Regions from separate parts of the Paenibacillus andongensis genome, predicted to be linked through region 1. Evidence: riboswitches for the same ligand, from Rfam matches in the RefSeq annotation. Region 1 holds a riboswitch; each other region holds the start of a gene.
What was found. Region 1 has a riboswitch for cyclic di-GMP ahead of NYR53_RS14425 (putative motility protein). Riboswitches for the same ligand answer to the same signal wherever they lie in the genome.
Positions count from the first base shown of each region.

Region 1 (4,184 bases):
CAACAGGCGGAACGGCAACAGCGATCGAACAAGCTGGTCTTCCAGTGACGACGGTGAACAAGTTAAGCGAAGGTTCGCCTAACATTCTGGATCTCATCCGCAGCGGTGATGCACAGTTCGTGGTGAACACACTGACTAAAGGTAAAGAGCCAGAGCGCGACGGTTTCCGCATTCGTCGTGAAGCGGTGGAGAACGGTGTGGTTTGTATGACATCACTCGATACAGTAAGAGCGCTTGTTAATATGCTTGAAGCAATCAACTTCTCCTCGCGTGCAATGCCAATTCATGTCTAAAGGCTATGCTTACAAAGCCAGTTTTGCTAAAGCAAAACTCTAAGGAGAGTGACGAACTTGAGTATACTAACTCGCACAGATGTTACCGGTCGCATTATGGTCGCTTTGGATTATGCGAACGCAGAAGGTGCTGAAGGGCTGCTAAAGCAGCTCGAAGGCATCCCTTGCTACGTGAAGGTGGGCATGCAGCTGTTCTATGCTGCAGGTCCCGGCTTCGTCGCGAGCCTAAAGGAGCGCGGCTACAAGGTGTTCCTCGATGTGAAGATGCATGACATTCCGAACACGGTCAAAGGCGGCGCGGAAAGCGTGACGCGCCTTGGGGTTGACGTGTTCAATGTCCATGCTGCCGGAGGCAAGCAGATGATGGAAGCCGCCTTGGAGGGTGTCGACAAGGGGCTAAGCTCTGGAGCTGCACGTCCGATCGTTATCGGCGTGACGCAATTAACCAGCACCAGCGTGCAGGTGCTGAATGATGAGATCGGCCTGACCGGTACTGTTGAGCAGGCCGTCATTCGCTATGCCCGCCTGGCGCATGCTGCGGGGCTTCAGGGTGTTGTCGCATCACCGCTTGAGGTGACTGCGATTAAGGCGGCGTGCGGTGACGGGTTCGTCACCGTGACGCCGGGCATTCGCCCTGCGGGAGCCGACGTGGGCGACCAGTCGCGCATCATGACGCCGGCTGAGGCGTTCGCGCAGGGGACGGACTACGTTGTGATCGGCCGACCGATCACAGGCGCAGCGGATCCAAGAGCAGCGATTGAAGCGATTATCGATTCAATCTTGTAGCATGCTTTGTCTAACAACGGAAGGAACGGTGGAAGTAACATGAGTCAACTCGAAACAATCGCGCAGCATATTGCAGCGTCATTATTAGATATCGAAGCGGTAGCACTTCGACCGCAGCAGCCTTTTACATGGACTTCTGGCCTCAAATCGCCGATCTATTGTGACAATCGTCTGACGATGTCACACCCGGCTATTCGCGAAGCGATCGCTGACGGCTTCGCAGCATTGATTCAAGAGAAATTCCCGGATGCTGAAGTTGTTGCTGGTACGGCAACAGCGGGCATTCCTCATGCCGCTTGGGTGGCTCAGAAGCTTGGTCTTCCGATGATCTACATTCGTGATAAAGCCAAAGGACATGGCAAAGAGAACTTGATTGAAGGCACTGTGAAACAAGGTCAAAAAGTGATCGTGATTGAGGATCTTATCTCTACAGGCGGCAGTTCTTTGAAAGCAGCTATTGCTGTTAAAGAAGCTGGTGCAGTAGCGCTAGGCGTACTGGCGATTTTCTCCTACCAGCTAGATAAGGCTACAGAAGCGTTCCAAGCTGCTGAAATGCCACTGTACACACTCTCCAACTACTCTACACTGCTTGAAGTGGCTCTAGAGAAGGGGAGAATCAAACAAGAAGATATGGAATTGCTTCGTTCTTGGAGATTGAATCCTGCTGCGTTTGGTGTTTAGGCTTGTAAATGCTTAAAATGAAATGCGAAGATTGACGAATTGTGTAAATTTATCCTATACTGGATAAGTGCTAGGTACAGCCTAACATCTGCGAAATGGCAAATGACGCGAAAGCGACAGACGCAAAGCTATAGGGGCTACTCGGTTGCGGCCGAATGCTTGCCAGCTACCGAACGATGAGAGGAGGAGTGCTCGTGAATATCAATAGTGTTCTGACTGCGATTAGTGGTGGAGACGCTTTGAAGCAAGCCGTTGGCATTCAGCTTTTAAGCAAAGTAAGTGATATGCAAGCAGCTTCATCTAGTACATTAGTACAGGATTTTGCTAAATCTCAACAGCTGGTTACCGCTTCTGCGACACCGCATTTGGGTGGCAATCTCGACATCCGCATATAAGGTTATAACGGAAGAAGCTCTACCTTTACGAAAAGGAGAGCTTCTTTTTTCGTGCGCGCAGATGTCATGGATCTGCCAATTGTCAATTAGAATGGCGTAGGACCAGGATTAGGTGATCACAATAACAATTCATCTTTTTATCGTCAGCAATTCGATGAACGACTGCAAGGGCTGGGACATCCACTTTTTGGGGTGCAGCAGCAGTTGAAGGTCCAATTTTAAGTCCGAATGTGAAAAAGGAAGAAGGGCTAATTTCCCGTGTTCCAGTTCGTTTTGTACGGCAATTTGAGGCAGTAGAGCGATACCAAGCCCATTCATGACGCAATGCTTAATGGTTTCTAAATTACCGAGCTCAAATCCAATTTGAAGCGGGACAGCATGATCTTTTAGCAACTTTTCAAACATGCCTCGATATATGCAGCCCTCTTCTGTAACGATAAATTCGGCTTGCTGAAAATCGCTTAGTTGAATCTGTGTTCGTTTCGTGAACGGATGCTCAAGCGGTGCCACCAAAACTAATGGTTCTTCCCTAACCTTTGTACAAGCAAGTGTGGTATCTGCAGGATAACGATCTAGTAGGAGTCCAATGTCATAGTCTCCATCTCTGACTTTGGTAATGAGGGAAGCTTCACTGTCAGGGAAGAGCTGGATATTCAGTCCAGGAAATTGTTGTTTCAGTACATGTAAAAAAGGTGGTAGATAGTAAGCAGCAAGTGAGTTAATCGTACCGATCGTCAGTGTTCCGCTGACTTCGCTTGTTATCATTTCTTTGGATTGATCATAGAGATCAAGCATCTGCAAGACCAACTTTAGCAAACTTTCACCGGGTGCTGTTAATCGCAGTTGACGGCCGTATCTTTCGAAAAGAGGTACGCCATACTCGCGTTCCAACTTCTGAATTTGCATCGTAATACTCGATTGCGCATAGCCCAATTCTTCAGCAGCTCGTGTAAAGCTCTTTCTCCGTGCAACCTCCCGAAAGGTTCGGAAATAGGTTAAATCCATGGGAACCCCTCGCTATACTATCAAAATTTTTGATGATCCTTATCATTTATTATAGCTAACTGTGATCCAATGATCCATGCTAAAGTGAATATACAAATGAAATAGGACTGGGAGATGATTGGGATGTTAAGAGAGAAAGACTTGCATGGGATCTATGTTCCAATAGTTACGCCATTTGATGAGGAATACGAGGTAGATGCAGCCTCTTTTTATAATCTGGCTTACAATTTGTTTCAAGATGAGGTAGATGGACTGGTCGTTAATGGAACGACCGGGGAATCGCCGACGATTACAAATGAGGAGATGGCAATCTTATTCGCGACGGCTCAAGCAGCTCGCGAGGCTGCGCAAGCAGATGCTTCGATCATTGTTGGTACAGGAACGAATGATACGTTGTCCACGGTGAAAAAGACTGCGGCTGCTTGGAAATTAGGGGCAGATGCTGTTTTAGTCGTTGTGCCTTACTATAATAGGCCGAGTCAACAAGGGATCATTGAACATTTTCGCCGAGTAGCAAGCGTAGGTGTGCCTGTCATTTTATATGAAGTACCGCATCGGACAGGTGTGACGTTGGAACTTGATACTGTGCGTACGATACTTGAACTCGATGGAGTCATAGGTATGAAAGACAGTACGCCGAACACTCGATTGGTGTCCGAGCTTTCACGTATTGGTTCAAAACCTGTCTTGTGTGGGGAGGATTCATTGCTTTATGACGCGCTAAGCTCCGGTGCTAAAGGGATTATGAGTGCATCAGCGAATGTAATGACGGAGCGTTTTGTATCGTTTTATCGGCATTTTGAAGCTGGACAGCACGAGATGAGCAAACAGCTATTCGATGAGTTGCTGCCACTCATTCGATTACTTTTCGAAGAGCCAAATCCAGCACCACTCAAATGGTTGCTTGAGCAGCAAGGTATCATTGAATCCGGAACACTGCGATTGCCGCTGCTTTCGGTTACAGAAGGTTTGCAGAAGAAGTTAGCTGCTTATTTACAAAGATGAGAGGGAGAGAGTAATGAAT
Region 1 covers NZ_CP104467.1:3,296,455-3,300,638, forward strand. The annotation lists gene carB (carbamoyl-phosphate synthase large subunit) at 1-293, shown strand, start outside; gene pyrF (orotidine-5'-phosphate decarboxylase) at 390-1,079, shown strand; gene pyrE (orotate phosphoribosyltransferase) at 1,119-1,760, shown strand; cyclic di-GMP riboswitch class I at 1,848-1,934, shown strand; gene NYR53_RS14425 (putative motility protein) at 1,955-2,155, shown strand; gene NYR53_RS14430 (LysR family transcriptional regulator) at 2,285-3,160, opposite strand; gene dapA (4-hydroxy-tetrahydrodipicolinate synthase) at 3,284-4,165, shown strand; gene NYR53_RS14440 (RidA family protein) at 4,179-4,184, shown strand, end outside.

Region 2 (4,184 bases), 3.3 Mb from region 1:
ATCATCTTTCTATCTAGCCTGGTTGCCAATTCACCCGCGGATATGCTAATTGTCAGTAAATTGCTTAATAATAAAGTAATGGGTTTCATTGCAATAAACCGAACGGATGCAGAGGAATTTCTGAAGAACAAAACACCAGAGTTCGATTATATAAAAAAGTGGAGATACCAGCAGGTAAATGAGACGACAGACATGTCGACTCCGAATATTCCACCAGTGGTCCCTACACAAGCTCCAGCTTCTACAGCGCCGGTTTCAGGACCTATTTGTCGAGAAATTATGACCAATTACGCAAAACAGATGCAGGATGCAGCAGAGTCATATAACGGAAACGGGAGTTCAGATCCCAAAGCGTTTGAGCAATATATCAACAAATTTAAAGAAAGTATGAATGTAGCTTTAAAAATTAATCATTGTCCGGAACAATAATCAAAACGCCAGGTTAGCGGTTATTAACCGATACCTGGCGTTATCATTGTGAAAGGTTACGCGCCCGATACGATTCGAACGTACGACCTACAGTTTAGGAAACTGTTGCTCTATCCTGCTGAGCTACGGGCGCTTAGCAAGAATTATGATAGCACGAAGGCTTTCGTGGTGCAACCTTTTGGGTGGTCGAAGTTCTTCGCGACAAGAGAGGTACATTTTAGTACAGAATAGGATAGGGACATATCAGATCAAAGGAAGAGGATGCCGATATGAAAGTTTACATTGTTTTTCTGCGTGGTATTAACGTAGGAGGAAAGAACAAAATCAAGATGGCGGATTTGAAGAAGACGCTGGAAGCGGCGGGACTTGCTAAGGTGCAAACGTATTTGCAAAGCGGCAATGTCTTGTTCATGTCCGAGGAGGAGGCGGTGGAACCGCTGCGCCAGCGTATCGAGCAGGAAATCAGCAAAGCCGTTGGTGTATCGCCTAAGGTAATTTTGCGCACAGTTGAGGAGTTAGAGCTGATCCTAGGGAGTTGTCCATACGATGCAGATGCTCTGTTAGAAGGTGAAAGCATCCAAATTTCTGTTCTAACGGAAATGCCCCCGCAACAAACCGCTGATATCCTATCCAATGGAAAAAGCGACAAGGATGAATTTCAGATTCACGGGGGAGAGATTTATTTTCTATTTCGTCAAAGTGTTCTGGATTCAAAACTTGCGAGCAATATCCAGAAGCTTGGGGATACGGCGACTACACGCAATTGGAATACGATGAATAAACTGGCTGAGTTGGCAGCGGCGATGCTGATTTAGATGCAGGAATTTTTAAGCTTTGCCGCGTAATTTACGGAAAAATTGGGTCAGCATCGTCGAACACTCTTCTTGCAAGACGCCGCTAATGACATCGACACGGTGATTGAACCGGTCCTCTTGCAGCAAATTCATAAGCGTTCCGGCACAGCCGGCCTTCGGATCAATGGTGCCGTAGATGACCTGCGGAATCCGCGATTGCACAATCGCGCCCGCACACATCGGGCAAGGCTCAAGGGTGACGTAGAGCTGGCAGTCCAAAAGCCGCCAGGCCCCAAGATGTTCGCTCGCTTGTTTGATGGCGATCATCTCAGCATGAGCGAGAGGATCGAGGGTTGTTTCACGCAAATTGTAGCCGCGGCCAATGATTTGACCTTGATGGACAACGACTGCACCAATCGGTACTTCTCGGATGGCTTCGGCTTTGAGAGCCTCTTGAATCGCTTCTTTCATCCAGGGGATATGTTCATCCACAGGGGGACACCTCGCTATTATATTTTTATCCACATGTGCATAACAATCGAACATTCATTCCGTTGTTAACAACCTGTGGATAGCTTTGTGGATAACTGAAAAAGCTGTGGATATTTAATCTTTCTACATTACATACAACAAATAGAATAGCTATGCAAGGAATTTTATTGATAATAGCAACTGGGCTAGGTATAATGATAGATATTAGTAGGTCTTTTAGACCATATAGAACGTGATAGGTAGAAATAAGATAGCAAGGTTCGAAAATGGCAAACTTGTTGAAAAGCAAGGACGCAAAGCTGAGGGTCTACGGTTCCAATGGAACTACGGCAGCCTGGTTACCGAAAATCGATGCTTTATTGATTAAGGTAATAGGCTGCTCCTACATTAGGGGCAGTTTCTTTTTATATAGGGAATAACTTGGGTAAAGGGAGAGGTGTTACTTATAATGGCCAACGGATATAACGTCATGAAATATTACGGAAGCAAGGAGGGATATGACGCTGACGTACTAATCGATAGTAAGGCAATGTTGGGAAAAGACGATTTCGTAGCCACTGGCGTGCTAACTTATGCACTCGGAGACATTATTGAGGTTGAATTGCCGGAATACGATGTCTTTCAACTTGGCGATAAAGCGAAAATGACGGTATATACCAAATCCGGCTTGTTTGTGATGAATACAACCGTTGTTGCCAAAGAATTCGGCTCCGTCATCGTCATTAATCCACCTGAAAATCGGAAAAAATTCGCAGAAAAACGGGAATTCCCACGTGTGGATGTGACCCATACAGGTCGCTTATTCGGGCTTCAGGATATGAATAAAAGGAATAAACATCAATTTGAGAACCCGCTTGGCATTTCAATCAAAAATATATCCATCAACGGCTTAGGTTTTACCATAAATGATAATGCTATGATTGATAAAATCGTTCAAAAGCATTCACAACTTGAAGTCGAGCTGGATTTGGGTTTTACGATACCCTGTTCGATGGAAATTGTAAGAAAAGAAAAGGTTGAAAATGGTTTCTATTATGGGGCTAGCTATATCGACATTCCAACTGAAAAAACCAATGCTTTAAGGGGTTTCATCCTTACGAATCAGATCGAAACTTACTTCGTACAGAAGCGGGAAGCGCAATTTAAAAAAGCGACAGAAAAAAAGTCTGCGGCGAATCAATAGCCTTCAGGCTTTTTTTTGCGTTCCAAGTGCTATATAATAAGAAGGATGATTTTCGAAAATTAAGGAGTTGTAACTACAATGGCTTTGAAAGCAGGTATCGTCGGTCTACCGAACGTAGGAAAATCGACATTGTTTAATGCAATTACACAGGCGGGGGCAGAATCTGCGAATTATCCGTTTTGTACGATCGATCCGAATGTTGGGGTAGTTGAAGTACCAGACGAGAGATTGCAGAAGCTGGTAGAGATTGTTGTGCCTAAGAGCATTGTCCCGACAGCCTTTGAGTTCGTTGATATTGCGGGTTTGGTAAAAGGCGCGAGCAAAGGCGAAGGGCTTGGAAATAAATTTTTGGCACACATTCGTGAAGTGGATGCCATTGTGCATGTTGTTCGTTGTTTTGAAGATGATAATATTACCCACGTTTCCGGTAAAGTGGATCCGATCGGCGATATCGAAACGATTAATCTTGAATTAATTTTGGCCGATATTGAGTCGGTAGAAAAGAAGATCGAACGTTCGCGCAAAAACCTCAAGGGCGGCGACAAGAAGGTTTTGGCTGAAGTGGAGTGTTTGGAGCGTATTAAAGAAGCGCTTTATGCAGATAAACCGGCACGCAGCCTGGATCTCAGCGATGATGAGAAGCTTCTCGTGCGCGACCTTCATTTATTGACCATGAAACCGGTGCTTTATGCGGCAAATGTGAGTGAAGATGAAGTAGCAACAGCAGATGAAAATCCTTTTGTGAAAATTGTGAAGGAGTTTGCTGAGGGCGAAAACAACGAAGTGGTGTCGATCAGTGCGAAGGTTGAATCCGAAATCGCCGAGCTGGAAGACGAAGAAAAAGCGATGTTCCTCGAAGAGTTGGGACTTCAAGAGTCCGGCTTGAATAGATTGATTAAAGCAGCTTATAGAAAACTTGGCTTGTACACGTATTTCACAGCTGGGGTGCAAGAAGTAAGAGCATGGACAATTCGCAAGGGAACGAAAGCTCCTCAAGCGGCTGGTGTTATTCATACCGATTTCGAACGTGGATTTATCCGTGCTGAAGTCGTCTCTTATAATGATTTAGCAGCTGCAGGGTCGATGAATGGTGCGAAAGAAAAAGGCCAAGTGCGTCTCGAAGGTAAAGAGTATGTGGTAAATGACGGGGACGTCATGCATTTCAGATTTAATGTGTAATTCATCAAAAAAGTAAAGAAAGGAGTGATCCTATATGTTGGATCGACTTCAGTCCATTGTGGACCGCTATGAAAAATTAAGTGAACTGTTGTGTGACCCGGATGTAA
Region 2 covers NZ_CP104467.1:28,236-32,419, forward strand. The annotation lists gene NYR53_RS00130 (stalk domain-containing protein) at 1-429, shown strand, start outside; tRNA gene NYR53_RS00135 (tRNA-Arg) at 489-562, opposite strand; gene NYR53_RS00140 (DUF1697 domain-containing protein) at 699-1,244, shown strand; gene tadA (tRNA adenosine(34) deaminase TadA) at 1,257-1,694, opposite strand; cyclic di-GMP riboswitch class I at 1,974-2,061, shown strand; gene NYR53_RS00150 (PilZ domain-containing protein) at 2,164-2,898, shown strand; gene ychF (redox-regulated ATPase YchF) at 2,977-4,077, shown strand; gene prfA (peptide chain release factor 1) at 4,112-4,184, shown strand, end outside.
Region 2: it holds a riboswitch for cyclic di-GMP, as region 1 does, so the genes downstream of both, NYR53_RS00150 (PilZ domain-containing protein) here and NYR53_RS14425 (putative motility protein) in region 1, are expected to answer to the same signal.

Region 3 (4,184 bases), 2.4 Mb from region 1:
CTTGTAATTTGATGCAAAAAGTGCAGGTAATTTCTGCTCAAACTAGCTGTTGCTAGGCAGAAGCTGCAAAAACTACATCTAAATCTACCACTTCAGGCTAAAAAGCCGGATTCGCTTTAAATTTGATGTACAAAATGCATGATAACTCTCCCAATAAGCCGCTTTTAACAAATTTAGATGTACATTTTGCATCCATGCTTGTCGAGAACCAACCTGAACCCCGCCATCCTGACACGATCCCGCGCGCCACATTCGAAATTTAGAACAAATTGAAGACACATATCGTCATTTTTCGTGTATAATTGGAATTCGGTGTCGATTTCTTTGACCCACGGTAAATTAAGCGGCGATAGGAGTCCTTTTAAATGAATCGGTTACGTGGTTTTCTAAGTTCTTATCATCCTATTGTACATACGTTAATTCTTGGAACCGTTATGGCTCGGGCAGCATCCTCCATGAGTTTGCCTTTTCTCGCGATTTATTTAGCTAGACATACGTCGATGAGCGCGGTGATGATCGGAATTGTCATCGGAATGGGTTCTTTGGCTGGAACCGTAGGCGGCTTTATTGGGGGCACCTTATCGGACCGATTCGGTAGGCGCATTATTATGCTGGCTGCGCTTTTTGGCTGGGCATTCGTGTTCTTAGGCTTCGGCATAGTTAAATTACCAATCCTTTTTATGCTGCTAAATATGCTGAACGGCTTGTGCCGGTCATTTTATGAGCCTGTATCTCAGGCGTTGATGGCCGATCTCACAGAACCTGCGAAGAGACTTAAGGTGTTTTCGATGCGGTATATGGCTATCAATGTAGGAGTTGCTGTCGGACCACTTTTGGGTGCCTTTTTCGCTACGATGAACGGTGCGCTGCCTTTTCTTATTACAGGAACCATTTATTTTATTTATGCGGTCACCCTTTATGCACTGCTCATCGTTTTTGGCATCAAGAAAATCGAGGGTGAGAAGAAATCTTCAGTTACCTTTGTTTCTGCTTTGCGAGTGATTCGCAGTGATGTTACTTTTCGATTGTATATCCTTGGCGGTATTATTGGAGCTATCGGCTACTCACAGGTGATGGTGACACTTTCGCAATATTTGGAGCATAGTTTTGTGGATGGTGTGAAAATGTTTGCGATCTTAATGAGTGTGAACGCGATTGTGGTTATCGCCATGCAGATTCCACTTACTCGTTGGGCTGAGAAGTACACGCCACTTGCTGCAATAATAGTTGGTAACCTAATGTTTGCGTTAGGGGATGTTGGCTTTGCATTTTCCCACTCGCTGGTATGGCTTATTATTTCGATGGGTATTTTCACCTTTGGCGAGATTTTAAATTATCCTGCTGCTAATATGTTGATTGACAAATTAGCTCCCGAGCATATGCGTGGCACGTATTTTGGTGCTCAAACACTAACGAACATAGGCCACTTTATTGGACCTTGGGTTGGTGGGTTCTTGTTAGTGTCTTATGGTGGAAATACGTTGTATGTTCTTATGGCCGTTCTTACGATTACCGGGTCCTTTTTTTATTGGAGAGGCTCTATTCGTCAAATAATGTTAAAAAATACGTCGAAAAAAGAATTTTTTTGAAAAATATTGCAAAATTAGTTCTTAGGAACTATTCGATTTCAAAACGAGTTCCCGTATCCTTGAGAGAGTAGATATTTATTACTTAGCTCTTCAGATAGTTAGAAAGACATCTCGACAAAGGCAAAGCTGGCGAAAGCCAGTGACGCAAAGCTAAAGGGGCTTCCTTGTCCTAAAACCGGACTCGCAGCCAGCCAGCCGCCGAACGATTGGGTATCAACATCAGAACCCCTCCGATCGGTTCACTATGGTGGGGTTTTTCTCTCTGTCATAACAAATTTATGTAAAAATAAAAGGAGGATCCAGCAGCATGCAATCTGAAGGAATACTACAAGAAGAACAAAAAGTGACTTCGTTATGTGGTAACCATGTTGCCCGTTTGGTACCTTCCACGGATGGACCGAAGCTCATGATTAATCGGGAAGAGTACGCGTTAAATGAAGCTTGTTGGGATGTTGAAATGTTTCATGGGAGAAACAACAGCATCTTGATTTTTTACTGGAAAGGCGAAGTTAAACTTTCGGTTAAAATGCCGCCGATGTCGCAAATTGAAGCATTTTTGACAAGGCTCTATCAATGCTTATCATCCAAATTAAGAACGGTACAGCCTATCTAGGCGTATCGTTTTTTTTATTACCAGCTGTAAGGGTTATGTAAAGACAAAATCATTGTCACAAATTGACACTAGCTGATATAATGAATCTCATAGGTTTTAGTAGTGCTTAGGAACTATTATTAGGGGGATACATAGCATGAGATTAATCACACGTTCGGATTTTGATGGTTTAGTATGCGCGATGCTTTTCAAAAAGTTAAACATGGTAGATGAGATGAAATTTGTCCATCCCAAAGATATGCAGGACGGTTTGATTGAGGTTTCAGAAAACGATATTTTGGCCAATGTCCCTTATGTAGCGGGTTGTGGCTTGTGGTTCGATCATCATTCCAGTGAACTTGAGCGGATGGGGGAGAAGGTTGAATTCAAAGGAGAAACCCGTATCGCGCCAAGTGCGGCACGTGTTGTTTATGATTACTATGGAGGGCGAGAGACCTTCGGAGATATCGACGATATTATGCGCGGGGTGGATAAAGCGGATTCGGCGCAGTTCAGCAAAGAAGATATTTTGAATCCGAGCGGATGGGATTTATTATCTTTTATCATGGATGCTCGAACGGGTTTAGGGCGTTATCGCGATTATCGGATCAGTAACTATCAATTGATGGAAGATCTCGTGGAGCACTGTGCAACAATGTCCGTTCATGAGATTATGGAATTGCCAGATGTGAAAGAGCGCGTGGCGCGGTATTTCGAATTAGATGCCTTATATCGTGATATGCTTCAAACCTATACGCGGACGGAAGGCAATGTTATTATTACCGACCTTCGTGATGTGGAAACCATCTATCCAGGGAACCGTTTCATGGTGTATGCCCTGTATCCAGAGCAAAATATCTCGATTTGGGTCATCGATGGCCGAAATAAACAAAACTGCGTCTTTGCTTGTGGACACAGCATTGTGAATCGCACATCGAAAACGAATATTGGTAACTTGATGCTTCAAAATGGTGGAGGCGGTCATCATGCAGCAGGTACTTGCCAAGTTGACTATGTGAACGCTGAGGAAGTTTTGAAGAAAATTGTTGAAACGATGCGAACAGACGGATAAAATGAATGAAACGGACCGCAGGATGGGGAGTTCCCGGAATGCGGTTTTTCACGAAATGGGGACAGGAGGGAATGGAGTGGAGTTAGCACAAATTCATCATGTGGCAATCATTAGCTCAAATTATGAGCGATCGAAACACTTCTATGTCGATTTACTTGGATTAACGGTCATACACGAAACATATCGTGCAGAACGTGACTCCTATAAGTTGGATTTGCGCATCGGGAAGACCGAACAGCAGATCGAGTTATTTTCATTTCCGAACCCTCCGCTGCGAGTTAACCAGCCTGAGGCAAGGGGCCTTAGGCATTTGGCTTTTGTTGTGCCGAATATGGAACAAAGCGTTAAAGAACTTGAGAGCAAGGGGATTGCGGTAGAACCGGTGCGGATTGATCCTATTACCGGTGACCAATATACTTTTTTTGCAGATCCGGATGGGCTGCCCTTGGAGTTGGTGGAACATGCCAAATGATCGTCAAGAAAGGACTGAACAGGAGCCGAAGCTGCGGTTTGCCAAAGGCTGCTTATGGAGTATTCTTGTGTCCATTCCCCTATGGGCATTATTGATTTGGTTTTTGTTTATAAAATAAAATCCCTCACTAGCTTGATCTGACCGCTGCATACATGCAGCTAGGTCGGATGAGCCGTTGAGGGATTTTTATTTACTTGTCCGTTGAAAAAGTCTGCGGGATTTTTGTTGTAAATGCAATAAAAATGAAGTACTATTTTCTTACGACATTTTAAAAATACATGATTAGCGGAGTTGCAAATATGAAGGAAATTCTACGTGAGGTTGGAATGATTGCAAGGTCTTTGGATTCGATAAGTAATATAGAATTTAAAAAATATGACCTTACAAAAGGACAGTACTTGTACCTCGTGCGAATATGTGAAAATCCAGGAATTATTCAAGAAAAGTTAGCTGAAATGA
Region 3 covers NZ_CP104467.1:5,690,143-5,694,326, reverse strand. The annotation lists gene NYR53_RS25525 (MDR family MFS transporter) at 366-1,589, shown strand; cyclic di-GMP riboswitch class I at 1,699-1,792, shown strand; gene NYR53_RS25520 (hypothetical protein) at 1,897-2,202, shown strand; gene NYR53_RS25515 (exopolyphosphatase) at 2,339-3,253, shown strand; gene gloA2 (SMU1112c/YaeR family gloxylase I-like metalloprotein) at 3,330-3,725, shown strand; gene NYR53_RS25505 (hypothetical protein) at 3,715-3,843, shown strand; gene NYR53_RS25500 (MarR family winged helix-turn-helix transcriptional regulator) at 4,025-4,184, shown strand, end outside.
Region 3: it holds a riboswitch for cyclic di-GMP, as region 1 does, so the genes downstream of both, NYR53_RS25520 (hypothetical protein) here and NYR53_RS14425 (putative motility protein) in region 1, are expected to answer to the same signal.